One region of the Mesorhizobium sp. M0217 genome, then DNA from elsewhere that is predicted to be linked to it. Evidence: predicted binding sites of a transcription regulator. Region 1 holds the regulator's gene; the other holds the start of a gene.
The links. Region 1 encodes PhoB, which activates phosphate uptake and scavenging genes when phosphate is short. Its sites were predicted from a motif close to TGTCATNNANCTGTCAT; they were not measured.
Positions count from the first base shown of each region.

Region 2: a site for PhoB is predicted at 2,509-2,525, ahead of ppk2 (polyphosphate kinase 2). Genes of this name have one in related genera too.

Region 1 covers NZ_JAMYSN010000013.1:54,224-58,413, forward strand. The annotation lists gene xylF (D-xylose ABC transporter substrate-binding protein) at 1-69, opposite strand, end outside; gene NKJ18_RS20425 (ROK family protein) at 336-1,571, shown strand; gene phoB (phosphate regulon transcriptional regulator PhoB) at 1,602-2,291, opposite strand; gene phoU (phosphate signaling complex protein PhoU) at 2,308-3,012, opposite strand; gene pstB (phosphate ABC transporter ATP-binding protein PstB) at 3,054-3,878, opposite strand; gene pstA (phosphate ABC transporter permease PstA) at 3,896-4,190, opposite strand, start outside.
Region 2 covers NZ_JAMYSN010000009.1:30,438-34,627, reverse strand. The annotation lists gene NKJ18_RS16330 (winged helix-turn-helix transcriptional regulator) at 1-586, shown strand, start outside; gene NKJ18_RS16325 (dihydrofolate reductase family protein) at 697-1,341, shown strand; gene ppk2 (polyphosphate kinase 2) at 1,531-2,448, opposite strand; gene NKJ18_RS16315 (aldo/keto reductase) at 2,693-3,736, shown strand; gene NKJ18_RS16310 (glycosyl transferase family 90) at 3,757-4,190, opposite strand, start outside.

The DNA.
Region 1 (4,190 bases):
CTGCGCGACCGACATCAGCGCCAGCGACATGGCGACACCCGCCAGCATGGCGGCTGCAAATCTGTTCATTATAACCCTCCCTGCGCCGCCCACGGCGCGACAAAACCGGCCCGAAGGCCTGCACAAAGAGGCTCCATTTTTTCGAGCCTCGAAAAAATACTGGTTCAATGATAAGGCACTGTCAACATCGATTATGATGGATTCTGATGGCGTTGCCGAATTTTTTCGAGCTCCGCAATAAACAATGACAGGGCTGCCGGCGTCTGCCAATATTTGGCTGGTGCCGTCGAACGCCTTCACTATCATGAGGCGCGAGGAGGCCGGGAGGAAAACAAATGTCGGTTGGGATCCGCCACGACGATCTGCGCCGTCGCAACCGTGCGATGGTGATTTCGGCCGTGCGCCGGGCCGGCCAGCCGTCGCGGACCGAGATTGCGGCGACCACCGGCCTCAGCCATTCGACGATATCGGCAATCTCGTCTGATCTAATTCAAGAAGGCATCCTGATTGAAGGCAAGCCTGGCGAGACCGGCTCGCTGAAACGCGGCCGGCCGCAGGTCGGCCTTGGCCTCAACCCGGAAGCGGCGGCGGTCATGACCGTGGTGCTGTCGCTGAACTTCCTCTCCGTCACCGTCATCGACTATGCCGGCCAGGTGGTCGCGGAAGAACAGCGCCGGCTCGACACGCTGACCATGCCGCGCGACGAGCTGATCGGCGAATGCGTAGCAATCGTCGGGCGGCGTCTCGCGGACCCGGACCTCGATGTCCAGAGCATCGCCCGCATTGCCATGGGTATCCAGGGCATCACCGATTCGCAGGCGCGGGCCATGCTGTGGTCGCCAATCACGCCACTGACCGACATTGCCTTCGCCGACATGTTGGAAGCGGAATTCGGCATTCCTGCCACCATGGAGAACGACTGCAATATGATGGCGGTGGCCCTGCAATGGCGCCAGCCCGAGCGCTACCGCGACAATTTCATCGCGATCCTCTTGTCGCACGGCATCGGCATGGGGCTGGTGCTGAAAGGCGATCTGTTCACCGGCACCCATTCCTCGGGCGGCGAGTTCGGCCACATGATCCACCGTCCGGGCGGCGCGCTCTGCCGCTGCGGGCGGCGCGGCTGCGTCGAGGCCTATGCCGGAAACTACGCCATCTGGCGCAGCGCCAAAATGATGAGCGAAGATGCCGAGCCGGTCGATATCGGCGACGCTGATATGCGCGCACTCGCCGCGCGCGCCCGCGAAACCGATGGCCCGGAGCGCGAAGCCTATCGCAAGGCCGGTGAGGCGCTCGGCTTCGGCCTCGGCAGCCTGTTTGCGCTGATCGACCCGGCGCCTGTCGCCATGGTTGGCGTCAGCGCCGCCGCCTTCGACCTGATCGAGCCGGCATTGCGCGAAGCGATCGCCCAGACCGCCGGCGGCCAGCACTCGAAATCGATCTCCTTCGACACCGAGCCCAACGAGCTGCCGCTGATCCGCGAAGGCTGTGCCATGCGCGCGCTCGGCTTCGTCGATCAGGAGATTTTCGCGCCGGGCATTCAGGCCAAATCCGGCAAGCATGTCGCCTGAATGGCCGGCAACGGCGCGACGCGCAGCATCCTAGTCTTCCCTGATCGCGTAGCCGGCGCCGCGAATGGTACGGATGACATCCGGCATGCGGCCGTTGTTGACCGCTTTGCGTAAGCGCCCGACATGGACGTCGACGGTTCGCTCGTCGATGTAGATCGTCTCGCCCCAGACATTGTCGAGCAGCTGGCTGCGCGAGAACACGCGGCCGGGATGGCGCATCATGAATTCGAGCAGCCGGAACTCGGTCGGTCCGAGCCTGATCTCGCTCTTCTTGCGGTAGACACGGTGCGACTCGCGGTCGAGCACGATGTCGCCGACCTTGAGCACGCTGGACAGCACTTCCGGCTTGGCCCGGCGCAGCAGCGCCTTCACGCGCGCCATGAACTCCGGCGTCGAGAATGGCTTGACCAGATAGTCGTCGGCACCGGTGGACAGGCCGCGCACGCGATCGCTTTCCTCACCGCGCGCGGTCAGCATGATGATCGGCAGCCGCTCGGTTTCGGGCCGCACTCTAAGCCGCCGGCAGAGCTCGATGCCGGAAACAGCGGGCACCATCCAGTCGAGCACCAGGAGATCGGGCACGTTTTCCTGCAGGCGGATCTCGGCCTCGTCGCCGCGTGTCACCACCTCGACGTGATAGCCTTCGGATTCGAGGTTGTAGCGGAGGAGCACGCCTAGCGGCTCCTCGTCCTCCACGACCATGATGCGTGGCGCGATCATAGGCAGTTCACCCTCATCAGGCCGGCGTGGCCATCGCCGTCTCGTCCTGCTTCGGACGATTGGCGGGCAATTGCTGGCCGGTCAGCACATAATACGCATTTTCGGCGATGTTGGTGACATGATCGCCGATGCGCTCAAGATTCTTGGCGCAGAACAAGAGATGCGTGCAGGCGGTGATGTTGCGAGGGTCTTCCATCATGTAGGTCAAGAGCTCACGAAACACGGACGTGTATTTGACGTCGATGCGCTCGTCGTCATTCCTGAGTTTTGCAAGAGCTGCCGCATCGGTGGCGGCATATTCCTCGACGACGCCTTGCACCTGGATCAGCACCAGCTGCGCCATGGCATCGATGGAGTGCGAGAGGTCGCGCGGCGTGACGCTCAAGCCCACGGTGCCGACGCGTTTGGCGATGTTCTTGGCGAGATCGCCGATGCGCTCGAGGTCGCCGGCCATGCGGATCGAGCCGACCACGGCGCGCAGATCGTTGGCCATCGGCTGGCGCTTGGCGATCAGCGTGATGGCGCGGTCGTCCAGTTCGCGCTGGCGCGCATCCATGATGGCGTCGTCGGAAACGACACGCTGTGCCAGCGCATTGTCCGAATTGAGCAGCGCCCTGGTCGAGCCGCTGACCATCGAGCCTGCCAGATCGCCCATGTCGCGGATCAGCTTGCTGATCTGCCCGAGCTCTTCATCGAAGGAGGCGACGGTATGTTCACCCATGATCTTGGTCCTCGTGCCTGAAAATTCACCCGCCGGACGGCTCAGCCGAAGCGGCCGGTAATGTAGTCCTGGGTGCGCTTGTCGTCGGGGTTGGTGAACATCTTGTCGGTGGCGCCCTCCTCGACGAGATAGCCGAGATGGAACATCGCCGTGCGCTGCGACACGCGCGCCGCCTGCTGCATCGAGTGGGTGACGATGACGATCGTGTAGTTCTGGCGCAGTTCGTCGATCAGCTCCTCGACACGGGCGGTGGCGATCGGATCGAGCGCCGAGCAGGGCTCGTCCATCAGGATCACCTCCGGCGACACGGCGATGGCGCGCGCGATGCACAGGCGCTGCTGCTGGCCGCCGGACAGGCCGGTGCCGGGCTCCTGCAGGCGGTCCTTGACCTCGTTCCAGATCGCCGCCTTCTTCAGGCTCTGCTCGACGATCTGGTCCATGTCGGACTTGCGCTTGGCCAGCCCATGGATGCGCGGGCCGTAGGCGACGTTCTCGTAGATCGACTTCGGGAACGGGTTGGGTTTCTGGAACACCATGCCGACGCGGGCGCGCAGTTCGACGACATCGATGTTCTTGTCGTAGATGTCGTCTTCATCGAGCGTGATCTTGCCGGTCACCCGCGCCGAATCGATGGTGTCGTTCATGCGGTTGAGGCAGCGCAGGAAGGTCGACTTGCCGCAGCCGGACGGGCCGATCAGCGCCGTCACCTGGTTCTGGCGGACGTCGAGATTGACGTCGAACAACGCCTGCTTCTCGCCATAGAACACGCCGACCTTGTCGCCGCGCATCTTGATGACTTCGTTCGACTTGGCGTTCATTTTGTCGCCCACTGCATTCTCAAGGGACTGTTCGGTCATGATGTTCATACCAAATTGCCTTTTTTCTACCAGCGCCGCTCGAACCGGCGCCGGAGCACGATCGCGGTGATGTTCATGGCCATGAGGAAGACGAGCAGGATGATGATGGCGCCGGACATGCGCTCGACAAAAGCGCGCTCAGCCTCGTTTGCCCACATATAGATCTGAACCGGCAGCGCGGTCGCCGGATCGAAAGGCGTCGTCGGATAATCGGCGACGAAAGCGACCATGCCGATCAAGAGCAGCGGTGCTGTCTCGCCGAGCGCACGCGCCAGGCCGATGATGGTGCCGGTAAGGATGCCTGGGGCGGCAAGCGGCAGG
Region 2 (4,190 bases), on a different contig from region 1:
CTTCAACGATTTGCGCCGCGGCGTGCCGAAAATGTCGCCAACCCTTCTGTCGCAACGGCTTAGGGATCTCGAAGCGGGAGGCATCGTCGAGCGGACCGAGATCGCGACCGAGAAGGGCGTGTTCGAATACCGGCTGACCGAGGCGGGCCGGGATTTGCGCCCGGTTGTCGAGGCGATGGGGTTTTGGGGCCAGAAATGGGTCGAGGCCAGGCTGTCGCTCAAAAACCTCGATCCGTCGCTGCTGATGTGGGACATGCGGCGCAATCTGAACCCCAGTCCGCTGCCGGACGGGCGCACCGTGATACAATTCCTGTACCATGACCTGCCGGCGTCAAAACGATCGTGGTGGCTGATCGTCGAAAAGCAGGGCGAGGTCGATCTTTGCTGGTACGATCCGGGCTTCGACGTCGATCTCTACGTCTCGACCGATCTGTGCACCATGACCTCGATCTGGATGGGGCTGACGACAGTTCACAAGGAACGCGACAAGATCATCCTGACCGGCGATCTCGACGTCGCCGGCAAGATGCAGATCTGGCTTGGGCTCAGCCCGTTTGCGGTGATGCCGAAGCGCGTGGCGGCTTGAGGTCCCTGCGCATTCCACAGATCGGCTTGCCTCTAAAAATATTAGTTGCAAAATGCAATCAGTTTGAATACTGATTGCAAATCACAACTGGTCACCGAAAGGGAGTCCCCATGTCCAAACTTCGCGTCAATGCCTTCACCTTGTCGCTCGACGGTTTCGGCGCCGGTCCTGACCAGGACCTGCAAGATCCGCTCGGCGTTGGCGGCGAACATTTGCACAAATGGATGACCGGCACCCGCACCTTCCACGAGATGGTCGGCAAGGATGGCGGCACCACCGATGTGGACGACCGGTTCACTGTCCGCAGCTTCGACAATGTCGGCGCCTGGATCCTCGGCCGCAACATGTTCGGCCCAATCCGCGGCGAATGGCCAGACGAGAGCTGGAAAGGCTGGTGGGGCGACAACCCGCCCTATCACGTGCCGACCTTCGTGCTGACCCACTACAAGCGCGACCCCATTGTGATGGAAGGCGGCACCGTTTTCCACTTCGTTGCCGGCGGCATCCACGCCGCGCTCGAACAAGCAAAGGCCGCGGCCGGCGGCAAGGATGTCCGCGTCGGCGGCGGCGTTTCCACCATCCGGCAATATCTGCAAGAGAAGCTCATCGACGAGTTGCATCTGGCGGTGTCGCCGGTGTTGCTCGGGAGGGGCGAGAGCCTGTTTGCCGGGCTGGATATGCTGAAGCTGGGTTACCAGTGCACCGAGCAGGTGGCGACAGCGCTCGCCACGCATGTGACGATCAAGCGGGTGTAGTGGCGAAGTGATAGGCGCAGGCTTCTTTCTCCCCGTTCTACGGGGAGAAATGCCCGGCAGGCAATGAGGGGCAGCGCTGCTTTTGGAGGTTAGCAGCGTCCGACGACTCTGAATTCGCCGATGCCGGCGCTGCCCCTCATCCGCCCTTCGGGCACCTTCTCCCCGTGAAACGGGGAGAAGGAAAAGTGCTCAATACTTCTCCGGCACGTAAAGCTCGCGCGGCAGGACCTGGCGCTCGTACTCCGGGTTGAACACCCGCTCGGGCAGCGTGATTTCTTCGTGCGGCACGTCCTCATAGGGCAGCTGTTTGAGGAGATGGTCGATGCAGTTCAGCCGCGCCCGCTTCTTGTTGCCTTCGACGATGTACCACGGTGCCTCTGGGATGTTGGTGCGGGCAAACGTCTCTTCCTTGGCCTTGGTGTACTGCTCCCAGCGCACGCGCGACTGCAGGTCCATCGGCGACAGCTTCCACTGCTTCATCGGATCGTGGATGCGCATCATGAAGCGCATCTGCTGTTCCTCGTCGGTGATCGAGAACCAGTATTTGACCAGCGTGACGCCGGAGCGGACCAGCATGCGCTCGAACTCCGGCACGTCGCGGAAGAACTCTTCGACCTGATCGGGTTCGGCAAAGCCCATCACCCGCTCGACGCCGGAGCGGTTGTACCAGGAGCGGTCGAACAGCACGATCTCGCCGCCGGCCGGCAGATGCGGCACGTAGCGCTGGAAATACCATTGTGACTTTTCGCGCTCGGTCGGCGCCGGCAGCGCCACGACGCGGCAGATGCGCGGGTTGAGGCGCTGGGTGATGCGCTTGATGACGCCGCCCTTGCCGGCGGAATCGCGGCCCTCGAAAACCACCACTAGCTTCTTCTTGTGGTAGGCAACCCAGGACTGCAGCTTGATCAGTTCCGACTGCAAGCCGATCAGGTCGCGGAAATACTGCATGCGATCGATCGACGGCGGATGCGCGTTCTTGTAGATCTTGGCGATCTCCAACGACAGCGCCGGCTCCGAGATTTCCAGCTCATAGTCCTCGTCGAGCGTGTCGGCGAGTTCGGCTTCCAGCCAATCCCTGGCCGCAGAATTCTGCTTTAGCTCATTCATTTCCACTGCTCCGCTTGCCGGCTGACATGAAACCCTGAGCCGACTTGATATAGGCCGGCAATGACGGTTTTATTGCAAGCCGCCGGCCAGCCGGTCTTCACTGCAAAGCAGCGAGGCATTGCCGATCCAGCGCCCTGGCATGGCGACAAGCCGCTCAAATTGTCCTACAAATAGCGGACCCGTTCGGGCTTCCCCGCCCTTTCCTGCTAAAACCGCCTCCCCACCAAAACTACGAGGATCAGACATGGAATACCGCACGCTTGGCCGTTCCGGCTTGAAAGTTTCGGCGCTGACCTTGGGAACCATGACCTTCGGCGGCAGCGGGCCGTTCGCTGCCGTCGGCAATTCCGATCTCGCGGAGGCCTCGCGCATCATCGACACTTGCATCGATGCCGGCATCAATCTCATCGACACCGCCAATGTCTATTCCAACGGTCTGTCGGAAGAGATCATCGGCGAGGCGCTCGGCGGCAAGCGCAAGAACGACGTGCTGATCGCCTCCAAAGCGCGCATGCGGATCGGCAAGGGCCCCAATGACGAAGGCCTGTCGCGCCATCATCTGATCCGCGAATGCGAGAAGAGCCTGAAGCGCCTCAGGACCGATGTCATCGACATCTATTTCCTGCACGAATGGGACGGCGCGACGCCGCTCGAGGAAACCATCGCCGCGCTCGACACGCTGGTTGCCCAGGGCAAGATCCGCTATGTCGGCTGCTCCAACTATTCCGGCTGGCAGGTCATGAAGGCGCTCGGCATCAGCGACAGCCAGCACCAGCCGCGCTTCGTCACCCAGCAGATCCACTACACGCTGGAAGCACGCGAGGCCGAGTATGAGCTCTTGCCGATCTCGGTCGACCAGGGCCTTGGCGTTTTGGTGTGGAGCCCGCTCGCCGGCGGCCTGCTGTCGGGAAAATACCGCCGCGACAGTCCGACGGCGCGCCAGATCGGCGGCTGGTCGGAACCCCCGATCCGCGACGAGGATCGGCTGTGGCGGATTGTCGACGTGCTGGTCGATATCGGTGCGGCACGCGGCGTTTCGGCGGCCCAGGTGGCGCTGGCCTGGCTGCTTGGCCGGCCGGCCGTCAGCTCGCTGGTGATCGGGGCGCGCAACGAAGCCCAGTTGAAAGACAATCTCGCCGCGGCGAGCCTGACGCTGTCCTTTGATGAACGCCAGCGTCTCGATGCCGTCAGCCGGCCTCCGGTGCTCTATCCCTACTGGCACCAGCAGTTTACGGCGAAGGACCGCTTCGGCCCGGCCGATCTGGTTATGGACCGCAGCGTCATCTGACTTAAGGGCGCCGGAAGCCGCTAGCCCGCGATAAACCGCCAGACCTGCGGATCGGGCTCGATCTGGCCGCTGAGCACGAAATATTTGTAGAGCACGAGCAGGCAGATCGCCTGCTCGGCCCGCTCGTCGGCGAATTTGCGGCAATAGGCGTTGGCCGCCGCAACGATGCGCTGGGCCTCGGCCGGATGCTGCTCGAGATGATGCACCCGCTCGGCCAGATCGCTGAAGTCGGGCGCCAGCGGCACATAATGGACATCGGGCTCGAGCTGCCCCTCGGCGAACCAGGTCTCGTAAGTCGGCGGCGGCATCAGGCAGAGCGAGTTCGAGCTCATGATCCATTTCAGATTGGTCGCGACATCATTGCCTTCGAGCGAGATGATGTAGCGGTAGCGGCGCTGCTGATCGATGCTGAGATAGGGCTTGCGGTATTCCGCAGGTGCTGTCGCCCTCGGCG